Regions from separate parts of the Pseudomonas sp. HP_12 genome, predicted to be linked through region 2. Evidence: predicted binding sites of a transcription regulator. Region 2 holds the regulator's gene; the other holds the start of a gene.
What was found. The regulator FliA, encoded in region 2, starts transcription of late flagellar genes. The targets are predictions, from matches to a motif close to CTAAAGTTTNNNNNNNNNNNGCCGNTAA.
Positions count from the first base shown of each region.

Region 1: ACYASU_RS03255 (methyl-accepting chemotaxis protein) is a predicted target of FliA. The motif match lies at 3,637-3,664, and genes of this name have one in related genera.

Region 1 is NZ_JBTOQG010000002.1:195,307-203,251, forward strand. It holds gene lon (endopeptidase La) at 1-1,183, shown strand, start outside; gene ACYASU_RS03250 (protease inhibitor I42 family protein) at 1,314-1,706, shown strand; gene ACYASU_RS03255 (methyl-accepting chemotaxis protein) at 1,794-3,590, opposite strand; gene ACYASU_RS03260 (TonB-dependent siderophore receptor) at 3,805-5,925, shown strand; gene cmoA (carboxy-S-adenosyl-L-methionine synthase CmoA) at 6,079-6,822, shown strand; gene cmoB (tRNA 5-methoxyuridine(34)/uridine 5-oxyacetic acid(34) synthase CmoB) at 6,819-7,778, shown strand.
Region 2 is NZ_JBTOQG010000005.1:352-8,296, reverse strand. It holds gene ACYASU_RS05415 (chemotaxis protein CheA) at 1-1,307, opposite strand, end outside; gene ACYASU_RS05410 (protein phosphatase CheZ) at 1,452-2,240, opposite strand; gene ACYASU_RS05405 (chemotaxis response regulator CheY) at 2,260-2,634, opposite strand; gene fliA (RNA polymerase sigma factor FliA) at 2,876-3,619, opposite strand; gene fleN (flagellar synthesis regulator FleN) at 3,616-4,449, opposite strand; gene flhF (flagellar biosynthesis protein FlhF) at 4,568-5,911, opposite strand; gene flhA (flagellar biosynthesis protein FlhA) at 5,923-7,945, opposite strand, start outside.

The DNA.
Region 1 (7,945 bases), on a different contig from region 2:
CTACCGTTTCAGCGTTGGTGGCATGCGCGACGAGGCCGAGATCAAGGGCCATCGTCGCACCTACATCGGCGCCCAACCGGGCAAGCTGGTGCAGGCGCTGAAAGACGTGGAAGTGATGAACCCGGTGATCATGCTCGACGAGATCGACAAGATGGGCCAGAGCTTCCAGGGCGACCCGGCCTCGGCGCTGCTGGAAACCCTGGACCCGGAGCAGAACGTCGAATTCCTCGACCACTACCTCGACCTGCGTCTGGACCTGTCGAAGGTGCTGTTCATCTGCACCGCGAACACCCTGGACTCGATCCCCGGCCCGCTGCTGGACCGGATGGAAGTGATTCGCCTGTCGGGCTATATCACTGAAGAAAAGCTCGCCATCGCCAAGCGCCATCTGTGGCCCAAGCAACTGGCCAAGGCCGGCGTGTCGAAAAACAGCCTGATGATCAGCGACAGTGCATTGCGCGCGGTGATCGAAGGGTATGCGCGGGAAGCCGGTGTGCGGCAGCTGGAAAAACAGCTGGGCAAACTGGTGCGCAAGGCGGTGGTCAAGCTGCTGGACAACCCGGACACCGTGGTCAAGATCGGCCCGAAAGAGCTGGAAGCTTCGCTGGGCATGGCGGTGTTCCGCAACGAGCAAGTGTTGTCGGGCACCGGCGTGATTACCGGCCTGGCCTGGACCAGCATGGGTGGCGCGACACTGCCAATCGAAGCGACCCGCATCCATACGCTCAACCGCGGCTTCAAGCTCACCGGCCAGCTGGGCGACGTGATGAAGGAGTCTGCCGAAATCGCCTACAGCTACGTCAGCTCCAATCTGGCGAAGTTTGGCGGCGACAAAACCTTCTTCGACGAAGCCTTCGTTCACCTTCACGTGCCGGAAGGTGCGACGCCGAAAGACGGGCCAAGTGCCGGTGTGACCATGGCCAGCGCGCTGCTGTCGCTGGCGCGTAACCAGGCGCCGAAAAAAGGCGTGGCGATGACCGGAGAACTGACCCTGACCGGGCACGTACTGCCGATTGGCGGCGTGCGGGAGAAGGTGATCGCGGCGCGGCGCCAGAAGATCTACGAGCTGATCCTCCCGGAAGCCAACCGTGGCAACTTCGAAGAACTGCCGGATTACCTGAAAGAAGGCATTACCGCGCACTTCGCCAAACGCTTTGCGGATGTGGCGAAGATATTGTTTTAAGCACTGACCTCGCCTCAACGTGTGGGGGCGCCACCCTGGCCGCCCTCACACGTCTTGTGCGGCCCACCTGATTAGCATCTCTCCCGTCTTCGGTTATGCTCCCCCCATGTTGCCTATGACCGGAGCCTTCATGACCGCTGCCCGCTTGCTCGTCCCGTTCAGCCTCAGCCTGCTTGCCGCTTGCGTCCAGGCGCCAAAACAGATCGTCTCCCTGGACGATCAGCAAGACTGTCCCCTTTCTCTCAAAACCGGCCAGACCCTCATGCTGATGCTGCCCAGCAATCCCACGACCGGGCACCGCTGGCTGATGCAAAACCCTGCGCCGTCCATCCTGAGCAGCCTGGGGCCCGAGGTGTTCAATGCCTCCAAAGACGTAGGTTTGGTCGGTGAAGGCGGTCAGTCGGTCTGGCGCTACCGAGCCGCCAATCCGGGCACGGGTCACCTGATGATGGTCTACCAACAACCCTGGGCGCCGGAAGTGGCGCCAGCACGCACCTTCGATTGCGTCATTACGGTGAACTGATCGCCCGCTCATTCCACGGCTGCTCGCGCAGGAAAATCCTTGCCGGCGAAGGGCTGATCAGTCGCTGAGCACTGGCGTGAGCCTCTGTCACTCGGCCAGTAATTGCGCAGCGTCGAAGCCCATGCGCAAGTTGCCCCAATGACGGCCTTCGAAGAAGAACGGCACGTCGATCTCGGTCATGATTTCGCCGGTGTCGCGCAGGTAGGTTTGCAGCAGGAAGCGCTGTTGGTTAGCGGCTGCGCGCAGGCCGATGGGGTCAGCGAACATGCGCTTGTTCCGGCACACCGGTAGGTCGATAGCTCGGTCGCCCGTAGGTTTTTTCGACACCCAGCTGTTGTTCACCGGGCAGTAACCCTTGCTGTCGACGATGAAGGTGACCTTACCGCCCCGCGTGCCTTTGGTGAGCGCGTCGCACTCCTCCTGACAGATCTGCGCGAAGCGCTCGGTGTAGCTGGTCGTGTATTGCTTGGGATCAGTCCCGGGAATCAATTTGTAGTTCTGATCGAACAGGTTGAAGCCCTCACGTTGCAGCACGGCCAGACGCACCTGGAGCCGGTCGCGGCAATGACTGGCGCGGGTAATGCCAGCGTCCAGCGCGCCATGCCCGAGGACAAACCGGCCCAGCAGCGCCTGAACCTTTTCCGCCACGCCCGACAGGTCTCGGGTGGCCGTGGCCGAATGCTGCATGCGCTGGTCGATGGACTGGCTGTCCGCATGAATCTGCGTGACGCGGTCGTTGATGCCGGTGTTGCTGTCGGCAAACTGCTGGATGTGCGAGGCGATGTCCTCAAGCTTCGTGTGGGTGGATTCGAAGTCGCCGATCATGCTCTCGAAATGCCCAGACGCGCGCTCGACCACTTTCTGGGTCTCCCGGGCGCTGTGGCTGATCTGGGTGGTTTGCTCGTGGGTCGAGCTCACTTCCAGCAACATGGCGTCGATGTTCTGGGAAATGTCCTCGGTGGCGCGGCTGACGTTCTGGGCGAGGGTCCGGACTTCGTCGGCAACCACCGCGAAACCACGCCCGCTCTCCCCTGCACGCGCCGCCTCGATCGCCGCGTTGAGCGCCAGAAGATTGGTCTGGGAGGAGATTTGTTGAATCAATCCGACAATGGATTTGATGCTCGACGAACGTTGGTTCAGCGCCGAAACCAGGGTGCCGAACTCATTCAGGCTGCTGGAAATCTCACTGATATTGCCGGTCACTTCCAGCAGTTCAGTGTAGGAGTCGCGGGCCATGCTGAGGTTCTGCGCGGTGGTCCCGGAAATGCCCTGAGTCTGCCGGGACACCTCGGCAATCCGACCCACTGCGTCGTTGCTCTGCTCCATGACTTCCTTGGCGAAGCGCGCCTGATGGGTCGCGCTGTCGCTGGAATCGCTGATGTTTTTCAGCGAGCGCGCGGACTCCACGGCAATGTGCACGGTCAACGCCTGAACGCTGCTGATGATCTCCCGCTGTTTGGCCAGAAACCGGTTGCAGGTACTCGCCAGCACGCGAATTTCATCGTGGGTTAGCAGCGGCAAGTCCTTGGACAGGTCGCCCTCGCCGTTGGCAATGCCTTCCAGCGCCAAGCTCATCTGGGTCACCGGCCGCACGATCAAGTGCCGGAAATACCAGACCATGAAGCTGACCAGACACAGGGTAAACAGCGTGCTGCCCAGGATGGCATTGCTCAGCACATCGAGTTTCCCCTCGATCATGCTTAGCGTCTCCGCCGGCAACTGCGCGCTGCGCAACTGCAGAAGAATGTCCGCGCGCAGGCTCACGGCCACCCAGTACACCACGGCGCTCACCACCACCATCAGAAACAGGCTCGACAGCTTCTTGGTCAAAGAATTGAAAAACTGCCTTTCGATGGACTCGTACAACGCCTTGAACGCATGCATGCCACGGTTCCCTGTGCCAGTAATGAAATGAGTTGCGAATTAAGGTGTTTCGACTGCCGGGGGGAAAGCTTTAACGCTGGGGGAAGGCACCCGATCATGGCCAGCGTTGCAGCCAACACCGACGAATGCAATAAATGACATTGATTCTCAATTGTAACTTGCCGATAATTGAGAACCATCACCATTTGTTACATTCGCCGGAGCGTTGCCCGCCATGCGTCACTCGATCCCCTTTTGCCCAAAGGCCCTTTCGTTAATCGCCCTGAGCGTGCTCAACACAGCGAATGCCGAAGAGACAGCGCTCAGCCTGCCGGCCACTGACGTGACGTCAACCGCCACCTACGGCGACACCGGCAACCCGCAGGGCTACCAGGGCAAGCCCAGCAGCACCACCACCCGGCTGGACCTGACCAACCAGGAAACGCCCCAGGGTGTGACCAACATCAAACGCGAGCAAATGGATGACTTCAAGCTCAACAGCATCCGCGATGTGTTGACCAGCACCCCCGGCGTCAACGTGCAGAAAGTCGAAACAGACCGCACTTACTTCACCGCGCGCGGTTTCGACATCAACAACTTCCAGTACGACGGCACGGCCATGCCGATGACCAATGGGTTGCTGGTGGGCGATATCGACCTGGCGCCCTACGAACAGGTCGATATCGTTCACGGCGCCAACGGCTTGATGTCCGGGGCCGGCAACCCCTCGGCCACGGTCAACTTCATCCGCAAACGCCCGACTTACGATCCCCAGGCAAAGATCGACGTGACCGCCGGTTCCTGGGACAAACGCCGGGTGGACATCGACGTCTCCGGCCCCCTGACCGACTCGGGCAACGTGCGGGGGCGGGTCATCTACGCCAACGAAAACGGCAACTCATACCTTGATCGCTACTCCCGCGAGAAGAACATCTTCAGCGGTCTGCTGGCATTCGACCTGAGCGACAGCGACACGCTGACCCTTGGTTACGAGGACCAGAAAACCAACGCCAATGGCTCAAGCTGGGGCGCACTGCCGTTGGTCGATGGCAATGGCAACTCCATTCATTACAGCAGCACCCATTCCAATATTTCCCAGCCGTGGGTGCATTGGGACGTTCACACGCAACGTGCGTTTGCCGAGTGGGAACACACCTTCGCCAACGACTGGAAGTCGAAGCTGACCGTCGCCGGCGCCGAGCACCGCGAAGACACCGAGATGTTCTACATGTACGGCGACAGCACTTCACCCACCGGTTACACCGGACTGGGCTCCAAGTACAAAGACAAGAACCTCGAACTCAGTGGCGATTACTCGCTGAGCGGCCCCTTCATGCTCGGCGGTCGGGAACATCAACTCACGCTGGGGGCGAACGCTGCACGCCAGCGCAATCGCGAATCCTCGCAGTACGGTGACGTCCTCAACTACTCGCCTGTGACCCTTGAAGATGCGCTGCATGGCTACCTGCCGCAGCCGAATTACGTCGCTGCGTTACCCGCTGCGACCTCGAACTACACCGATCGCCAGAAGAGCGTTTACGCCGGCGCGCGTTTCAGCCTGACCGACGATCTGCATGTGATCACCGGCGCCCGCATGCTCAGCGCGGACAGCAATGGCGAAAACTACGGCTCCGCGCGCGAGGTGCGCATTCACGGCAAAGTCACGCCGTATGCCGGTATCGTCTACGACCTGACCCCCGAATACGCGCTGTACGCCAGTTACACCGAAGTCTTCAATCCGCAGTATTACCTCGACGGTCAAGGCCGGGTGCTCGATCCGCTTGAAGGCAAAAGCTATGAAGCGGGCATCAAGGGCCAGTTGCTGGACAAGAAGCTCAACGTCAGCGCAGCGGTGTTCCATGCCAAGCAAGACAACGTGCCGGGCAGTTCGACCTATGATGCCAACCTGGGCGGCTATGTCTACGAGGCGATGTCCTACGACAGCAGCGGCCTGGAGCTGGAAGCGTCGGGCGAAGTGGCGCCGGGGCTGCAAGTCAACGGCGGGTACACCTACGTCTATATCACTGACAACAACGACAGCCGTGCGCGCAAGTTCATCCCGCGCCACGCCTTGACGTCGTCGATGACCTACCAGTTGCCGATGGCGCCGAAGGTCAAGGTCGGCGGCAGCCTGAGCTGGCAGAGCAAGACTCAGAACGACGACTCGCCCGCCGCCCGCCAGGACGCCTACGCGCTCATCGGCCTGATGACCCGCTACGACATCGATCAGCACTGGAGCACCCAGCTCAACCTCAACAACCTCACCAACGAGAAATACCAACAGAGCCTGCGCTACAACCAGAGCAACTTCGGGGATCCACGCAACTTCACCGCGTCGGTGAGCTGGAAGTACTGATTACATGGCTTGAGCCCTGGCCGCGCCCCGTAACCGGGCGCGGCTTTTTCAGCGGCGGGGCAAAGTCGGCACACGAGCGATGAGATGAGGTTCCAGCCGAGGGACGGAATTGGCTAAAATGCCGCACTTTTCGCTTCGTACCCCGGAATCGCCGTGAGCCCAGAACCCGACCGCCTATTCGCCCAGCCGCTGCCCCAGGTGCCCGACTTCGCCTTCAACGAAGACGTCGTGCGGGTGTTCCCGGACATGATCAAGCGCTCGGTGCCGGGCTATCCGACCATCGTCGAAAACCTCGGCGTGCTCGCGGCGCAATTCGCCCAGCCCCACAGCGTGCTCTATGACCTGGGCAGTTCACTGGGCGCCGTCACTCAGGCATTGCGTCGGCATGTGCGCACTGAAGATTGCCGGGTGATCGCCATCGACAACTCGTCGGCCATGGTCGAACGCTGCCGCGAGTACCTCAACGCTCAGGACTCGATGTATCAGGAGTTGTTGCCGGTGGAGGTCATCGACGGCGATATCCTGAATCTCGAGTTTCAGCCCGCCTCGGTGGTCGCGCTGAACTTCACCCTGCAATTCATCGCGCCGGAACAACGCCTCGCTCTGCTGACGCGTATCCGCCAGTCGCTGCTGCCCGGCGGCGCGCTGATCGTGTCGGAGAAGCTGCGCTTTGATGACACCGAAGAGCACGCGCTGCTCACCGATCTGCACGTCGCCTTCAAACGCGCCAACGGTTACAGCGAACTGGAGATCGCGCAGAAACGCAGCGCCATCGAAAACGTGATGAAACCCGACAGCCTTGAGCAGCACCGCGAACGCTTGCTGGCTGCCGGATTCAGCAAAGTCGTGCCCTGGTTCCAGTGCCTTAATTTCGCCTCGTTGATTGCCCTGCCATGATTGATCTCGCTCCCCTGGTCCGCCGTCTGGCGGGCACGCCACTGTATGCCTGGGCCCAAGGCCTGCAGGCGCAACTCGACGCGAAGATGGAAAAGGGTCACGGCGACCTGGAGCGCTGGCAAGGCGCGCTGAATGCCTTGCCTGACCTCACGCCAAGCCGCATCGAGCTCAAGGACGATTTCATCCTCGACGCCGACTGCGATGACGCCACCCGCGAGCAGACCCGCGCTGCGCTGATGGGGCTGTCGCCGTGGCGCAAAGGCCCTTTTGATGTGTTCGGCGTGCACGTCGACACCGAATGGCGCTCGGACTGGAAATGGTCGCGGGTCTCGCCGCACCTTGATTTGAAAGGCAAGCGCGTTCTAGACGTCGGCTGCGGCAACGGCTATTACCAGTGGCGCATGCTGGGCGCAGGCGCCGACAGCGTGATTGGCGTCGATCCCAACTGGCTGTTCTTTTGCCAGTTCCAGGCCATGCAGCGCTATCTGCCGGACCTGCCGGCGTGGCACCTGCCGTTCACCCTGGAAGATCTGCCGGCGCGGCTCGAAGGTTTCGACACGGTGTTTTCCATGGGCGTGCTCTATCACCGCAAATCGCCCATCGATCACCTTCTGGCGCTGAAGGACTGCCTGGTCAAAGGCGGAGAGCTGGTGCTGGAAACCATGGTGGTGGAAGGCGACGCGAATCAGGTGCTGGTGCCGGAAGACCGCTACTCGCAGATGCGCAACGTGTGGTTTCTGCCGTCAGTGCCCGCGCTGGAACTGTGGCTGCGCCGCGCGGGCTTTGTGGATGTGCGCTGCGTTGACGTCAGCACCACCACGGTGGAAGAACAACGCGGCACCGACTGGATGCGCTTTCAGTCGTTGAGCGACTTCCTCGATCCGGCGGACCACAGCAAAACCGTAGAAGGCCTGCCGGCGCCGCGGCGTGCGGTGATCGTGGGGCGCAAGCCGTAACCCGACAAAAGCGCTATTGCGCGCGCTCATTGAGCATGACAACACCGCAGATGTCAGTGCGGACAAATCACCCGTGGGAGCGACCGGGGTGGCGCTCCACCTTGCTCGCGAAGGCATTCTGTCTGCCGACATAGTGAGTGAGAGTGCCGGCCTCTTCGCGAGCAAAC
Region 2 (7,945 bases):
TTGGACACGGCCTTGGACATGGCTTCATCGGCGCTGTTGGCACCCAGGCGGACCAGGCGGTTACGCACCAGCACCAGTTCGCCGACCATGTTCATGATTTCATCCAGCCGCGCGGTGTCGACGCGCACGGTGGTTTCCGCTTCAGACGGCGGTTTTTCGCTAGGCGCCGGAGCAGCAGCGCGAGCTGGTGCCGGTGCAGCAGCCGGTGCAGCTTTGGCCGGCGCTGCAGCAGCAGGCGTCGCTTTGGCCGGTTCGGCTTTGGCGGGCTCGGGCTTCTTGGTCGGTGCCGCTGCGGCCGGCGCTGCAGCTGCACCGGCAGCCACGGCAGGTTCGAACTTGCCTTTGCCGTGCAACTGATCCAGCAGGTCTTCGAATTCGTTGTCGGTGATCTCGTCCGACGCAGCGGCTTTCGACGCAGCGGAGGGCGCAACCGGAGCGGCAGGTGCAGCGGCAGCAGGTGCCGCAGCGCCAGGAGCCGCAGCGCCGACGGCGTCCGGCGAGAACGAGCCTTTGCCGTGCAACTGATCCAGCAGCGACTCGAATTCGTCGTCAGTGATTTCGTCACTGGCCGGTGCGGCAGACGGCGTCACAGCCGCTGGCGGTTGCACCGCATCAACGGCGAACTGGCCTTTGCCATGCAGCTGATCGAGGAGTGATTCGAATTCGGCGTCAGTGATTTCATCGCTGGCCGCAGTGCCAGCCGGCGCAGCGGGAGCCGCTGCCGCCGGCGCTGCTGCAACGGGTGCCGGGGCGACAGGCGCAGACGGAGCCGGTGCAGGCGCACCTGCCGCTTGCGCCTTGACGGCGTTCAGCGAATCCAGGAGCTGTTCGAATTCCAGATCGGTAATGTCTTCGGACGGCGCTTCAGCGACCGGCTCTTCAACCACCACCGGTGCCGCAGCGATTTCTTCTGCCGAGGCAGGCTCGGCCAGGCGTGCCAGTGCGGCCAGCAATTCAGGCGTGGCCGGGGTGACGGCAGAGCGCTCGCGCACCTGACCGAACATGCTGTTGACGGTGTCGAGTGCTTCGAGCACCACGTCCATGAGCTCCGAGTCGACGCGACGTTCACCCTTGCGCAGGATGTCGAACACGTTCTCGGCGATGTGACAGCATTCAACCAGCTCGTTGAGCTGGAGGAAGCCGGCGCCCCCTTTTACAGTGTGAAAACCGCGAAAAATTGCATTGAGCAGGTCCGCATCGTCAGGCCGGCTTTCCAGCTCGACCAACTGCTCTGACAACAGCTCGAGAATCTCGCCGGCCTCTACCAGAAAATCCTGAAGGATTTCTTCATCGGCGCCGAAGCTCATTGGGGGGTGCTCCTAAAATTAACCGTCAAACCGATCCGGAGGCTGCACTGACGGCCTGCGCGCATTGCTTTCGTCGAAGCATTGGCGCGCGGGTCCAGCAGCCACTTTCACAGAAAACCTGAAGTCCGAGACAGAATGACCGAATCAGAATCCGAGGCTGGATAGCAGATCGTCAACATCATCCTGTCCGGATACAACGTCTTCACGTTTATCGGCATGAATCTGCGGACCTTCACCCTTGGAGTGAAGTTTTTCTTGTTCTTTTTGCTGACGGAACATTTCCTGGTCGTGCTCGATGCCCGCGAAGCGGTCCACCTGGCTCGCCATGAGCACCAGCTTGAGCAGATTGCGCTCGACTTCCGTGACCAGCGTGGTCACGCGCTTGATCACCTGACCGGTGAGGTCCTGGTAATCCTGAGCCAGCAGAATGTCGTTCAAGTGCGCAGAGACCTCGGTGGTCTCCTTCTCGCTGCGGGTCAGGAACACATCGACGCGGCGGGCCAGATCACGAAACTCTTCGGCGCTGATCTCGCGGCGCATGAAGCGTCCCCAATCGGCGCTCAACGACTTGGCGTCTTCAGTGAGCCCGTGCATCAACGGCGTGCTCAGCTCTACCAGATCCATGGTCCGGTTCGCCGCGTTTTCAGTCAGCCTGACGACGTACGACAGCCGCTCGGTGGCGTCGGTGATCTGGGAGACCTCCTCGGCCTGCGGCATGTTCGGGTCGATCTGGAAGTTGACGATCGCGCTGTGCAGCTCGCGCGTCAGTTTGCCGACTTCCTGATACAGGCCGCGGTCGCGGGTCTGGTTAAGCTCATGGATCAGTTGCACGGCATCGCCGAACTTGCCTTTTTCAAGGCTCGCGACCAGCTCTTGTGCGTGTTTCTTCAGAGTTGACTCAAAGTCACCCATTGTCGAATCTTTGGAATCCATAGCGCCCTCGCAGCGGACATCAGCTATTGACGCGCTCGAATATCTTTTCGATTTTTTCTTTGAGCACTTGCGCGGTGAACGGCTTCACCACGTAGCCGTTCACACCGGCCTGAGCGGCTTCGATGATCTGCTCGCGCTTGGCTTCGGCAGTGACCATCAGCACCGGCAGGCTGCGCAGACGCTCGTCGGCACGCACCTGACGCAACAGGTCGATGCCGGACATGCCCGGCATGTTCCAGTCAGTGACGAGGAAGTCAAAAGCGCCGCTTTGCAGCATCGGCAATGCGGTGAGTCCGTCATCTGCTTCGGCCGTGTTGGTGAACCCAAGGTCACGCAACAGGTTTTTTATGATCCGCCGCATCGTTGAGAAGTCATCAACGATGAGGATTTTCATGTTCTTGTCCAATTCGACCTCCAAGCAGTCTTTAACGCGTTCAGCACCTGAACGCGCGTTCAATCAATACCGGCTGTGCCGAACATCAAGAGGGGGTGGAATCGACCGGAACAAGCGCAGCGAAACCGGATCATCTACGACCCGGTTCGACCGACTCCTGCCGTGTCTCATTTGCTTCCCGCTCACGTCTTGCACAGCCGGTCTTACACGCAACACGCAGGCCTCACGGCCTGCGCCTGATTCACGAACGTGCGCGCCACTCGCCAAGACGACCGCGCAACCGCGCCGCGCATTGACTGTGCAGCTGGCTGACCCGCGACTCGCTGACCCCCAGGACCTCACCGATTTCCTTGAGGTTCAGCTCTTCGTCGTAGTACAGCGACAACACCAGGCGTTCACGTTCGGGCAAGTTGGCAATGGCCTCGGCCAGCGCAGCCTGAAAGCGCTCGTCTTCCAGATCCCGCGACGGTTCGAGGGACTGGCTCGCGCCGTCCTCGTGCAGCCCTTCGTGTTCGCCGTCCTGCAACAGATCGTCGAAGCTGAACAGGCGGCTGCCCAGGGTATCGTTCAAAATCCCGTAGTAATCGTCGAGACTCATTTCAAGTTCGGCAGCAACCTCGTGATCTTTAGCGTCACGGCCGGTTTTTGCTTCGATTGCACGAATCGCGTCACTGACCATGCGCGTGTTGCGGTGGACCGAACGCGGCGCCCAGTCCCCCTTGCGCACTTCGTCGAGCATCGCACCACGGATACGAATACCCGCGTACGTCTCGAAGCTGGCCCCTTTCGTGGAGTCGTATTTGGTCGAGACTTCGAGCAAGCCAATCATGCCCGCCTGGATCAAATCCTCGACCTGCACGCTGGCCGGCAGACGCGCCAGCAAGTGGTAGGCGATTCGTTTGACCAGCGGGGCATAACGCTCGATCAGCTCATACTGGGAGTCTTTGGACGATTTGCTGTACATGCGATAGCCACTTGCTGTCATGAGACGGGCCCTGCGCTGGTTTGATGCACGAGGCGTTCTACGAAAAATTCCAGGTGGCCGCGCGGGTTCGCCGGGAGCGGCCAGGTGTCGACTTTCTGCGCGATGGCCTTGAACGCCAGGGCACATTTGGAACGCGGAAACGCTTCGTACACGGCGCGCTGTTTCTGCACGGCCTTGCGTACGCATTCGTCGTACGGCACGGCGCCCACATACTGCAGGGCCACGTCGAGAAAACGGTCGGTGACTTTGGTCAGCTTGGCGAAGAGGTTGCGCCCTTCCTGCGGGCTCTGGGCCATGTTGGCCAGGACGCGGAAGCGGTTCATGCCGTAATCGCGGTTGAGCAGTTTGATCAGGGCATAGGCGTCGGTGATCGATGTGGGTTCGTCGCACACCACCAGCAGCACTTCCTGGGCCGCGCGGACGAAGCTCACCACCGATTCGCCGATGCCGGCGGCGGTATCGATGACCAGCACATCGAGGTTGTCGCCAATGTCACTGAACGCCTGAATCAGCCCGGCATGCTGCGCCGGGGTCAGGTGGACCATGCTCTGGGTGCCCGATGCCGCCGGCACGATGCGTACACCGCCCGGGCCTTGCAGCAAGACATCGCGCAGCTCGCACCGCCCTTCGATGACATCAGCCAGGGTGCGTTTGGGGGTCAGACCCAACAATACGTCGACGTTGGCCAGACCCAGATCGGCGTCCAGCAGCATGACGCGACGTCCCAGCTCGGCCAGTGCCAGTGAAAGATTCACTGAAACGTTGGTCTTGCCTACGCCACCTTTGCCACCGGTCACCGCGATAACCTGTACGGGATGCATGCTGCCCATGTTAATTGTTTACCTTGTCTTGCTTAGACCTAAGCCACATGTCGGGCTGCACGTTCAGTGTCTGAACAATGCCTGGCAGACCATCGATGCAGGAAAATTCCACTGTCATTTTCTTCACCTAGCCCGCGCGCTTGCCGGTGCTGTGATAAAGATCCGCAAACATATCCGCCATCGCTTCCTCGCTCGGCTCCTCCTGCATCTGCACGCTGACAGCCCGGCTCACCAATTGGTGCCGACGCGGCAAATGCAGATCATCCGGTATCCGTGGGCCATCGGTGAGATAGGCCACAGGCAGTTCGTGTGTCACGGCCAGGCTGAGCACTTCGCCCAGGCTGGCCGTTTCGTCGAGCTTGGTCAGGATGCACCCGGCCAGGCCGCAACGTTTGTAACTGTGATAAGCCGCTGACAGCACCTGCTTCTGGCTGGTTGTCGCCAGCACCAGGTAGTTGCGCGCCTTGATGCCACGCCCGGCGAGGGTTTCCAGTTGCAGACGCAGGGCCGGATCGCTGGCTTGCAGGCCGGCGGTGTCGATCAACACCACGCGCTTGCGCAACAGCGGCTCCAGCGCCTGTGCCAGGGACTGGCCCGGGTCGACGTGGGTGACCGGTACATTGAGGATCCGGCCCAGGGTTTTCAGTTGCTCCTGAGCGCCAATGCGGAAACTGTCCATGCTCACCAGCGCGATATTTTGCGCGCCGTATTTCAACACATATCGGGCCGCCAGTTTAGCCAGCGTGGTGGTTTTGCCCATGCCGGCAGGACCGACCATGGCAATCACACCGCCCTCTTCCAGTGGCTCGACGTCCGGCGTGGCAATCATGCGGGCCAGATGGGCCAGCAGCATGCGCCAGGTGTGAGCCTGATCGTTGGAGTCCGGGACCATCGCCAGCAAGTCGCGGGACAGCGGGCCGGAAAGGCCAACCCGTTGCAGACGGCGCCACAGATTGGCCTGTTGCGGACGGCCGTCTCGCAGCTGGTTCCAGGCCAGCGAGCCTAGCTGGACTTCCAGCAGTTCGCGCAGGCCGTTCAATTCGGAACGCATCGCTTCGTAGGCGCGGTCGCCAACGCCCGGCTCGGCGTTGCGCTCGGCGCGTTCGGCGGCCACTGCGGCGTGGACGGACGGGCGAAACGGTTCTTCCAGCGTCGGTTCGATCTGCTTGCTGTCATCCATCGCAAGGCCGGCGAACAACTGACGGTTGGCGACAGTGTCCAGCTCGCTGCGGTGGGTCAGCTCAGCCTGAGCAGTGACGATGAGCGACTGAGTCTTGCGCAGCTCGTCTTCGAGTTCGATGTTCGGTACACGCGGGGCCAGCGCAGACAGCTTGTAGTCCAGGGCGGCGGTCAGTTCCACGCCGCCAGCGATCCGCCGGTTGCCGATGATGGCGGCTTCAGCGCCCAGCTCATCGCGAACCAGTTTCATGGCTTGTCGCATATCGGCGGCGAAAAAACGCTTAACTTGCATGACTCACTACCTCAGCCGTTAGGCCCGACAGTCGCTACGATGGTGACTTGCTTATTGTCAGGAATTTCCTGGTAAGCCAAAACATGCATATTCGGTACAGCCAACCGTCCAAAGCGGGACAACATGGCGCGAACCGGACCTGCGACCAACAAAATAACCGGCTGCCCCTGCATCTCCTGACGCTGCGCCGCTTCGATCAACGAGCGCTGAAGTTTCTCAGCCATGCTCGGTTCGAGGAGAACGCCTTCTTCCTGACCCTGACCTGCCTTCTGCAGACTATTTAGCAATATCTGTTCCAACCTTGGCTCAAGGGTGATCACAGGCAGCTCCGGCTCAATGCCGACAATGCTTTGGACGATTGCGCGGGACAATCCGACCCGTACGGCAGCCACCAGCGCGGCAGTATCTTGACTACGCGCAGCGTTGTTGGCGATGGCTTCGGCGATGGAGCGGATATCGCGAACCGGCACCTGTTCGGCAAGCAGCGCCTGCAGCACCTTCAGCAGGGCCGACAGCGACAGCACGCCCGGGACCAGTTCTTCCGCCAGTTTTGGCGATCCCTTGGCCAGCAGGGTCATCAATTGCTGGACTTCCTCGTGGCCGATCAATTCATGAGAGTGCTTGTAGAGAATCTGGTTCAAGTGAGTCGCCACCACGGTGCTGGCGTCCACCACGGTGTAACCGAGGGATTGCGCCTGGGCACGCTGGCTGATTTCGATCCACACGGCCTCCAGGCCAAACGCCGGGTCTTTGGCAGTGATGCCGTTGAGGCTGCCAAACACCTGACCGGGGTTGATCGCCAGTTCGCGGTCCGGGTAGATCTCGGCTTCGGCCAGGGTCACGCCCATCAGGGTCAGGCGATAGGCGCTGGGCGCCAGGTCGAGGTTGTCGCGGATGTGCACGGTAGGCATGAGAAAGCCCAGCTCCTGGGAGAGCTTCTTGCGCACGCCCTTGATACGCGCCAGCAATTGACCACCCTGGTTGCGGTCCACCAGCGGAATCAGGCGGTAGCCGACTTCCAGGCCAATCATGTCGATCGGGGTCACGTCGTCCCAGCCCAGTTCCTTGGATTCCTGCGCGCGGGTCGGCGATGGCAGCAGCTCTTGCTGACGCTTGACCTCTTGCACGGCAGCCAGCTTGACCTGGTTCTCTTTCTTCCACAGCAGGTAGGCGCCGCCGGCAGCCACCAGACCGAGGCTGATGAAGGAGAAGTGCGGCATGCCCGGGACCAGGCCCATGACGATCATGATGCCGGCGGATACGGCGAGCGCCTTGTGGGAGGCAAACATCTGCCGACCGACCAGCTTGCCCATTTCTTCCGAACCGGAAGCACGGGTCACCATGATCGCGGCGGCGGTGGACAGCAGCAGGGATGGCAATTGCGCCACCAAACCGTCACCGATGGTCAGCAGCGCGTAGACCTTGCCGGCGTCGCCGAAGCTCATGCCGTGTTGCAGGATGCCCACCAGCATGCCGCCGATGAGGTTGATGAAGAGGATCAGCAGGCCGGCGATGGCGTCGCCGCGGACGAATTTGCTGGCACCGTCCATGGAGCCGTAGAACTCGGCTTCCTGGGCGACTTCAAGACGACGACGCTTGGCTTCGGGCTGGTCGATGAGGCCGGCGTTGAGGTCGGCGTCGATGGCCATCTGTTTGCCGGGCATGGCGTCGAGGGTGAAGCGCGCGCTCACTTCGGAGATCCGGCCGGCACCTTTGGTGACGACGACGAAGTTGATGATCATGAGGATGGCGAAGACGACGATACCGACGACGTAGTTGCCGCCGATGACGACTTCACCGAACGCCTGGATGACTTTACCGGCGGCGGCGTGGCCGTCCTGGCCGTGGAGCATGACGACGCGGGTGGAGGCGACGTTGAGGGCCAGTCGCAACAGGGTGGCGACGAGGAGGATGGTCGGGAATACGGAGAAGTCGAGGGGCCGCAGGGCATAGATACAGACGAGCAGGACGACGATGGACAGGGCGATGTTGAAGGTGAAGAAGACGTCCAGCAGGAACGGCGGCATGGGCAGC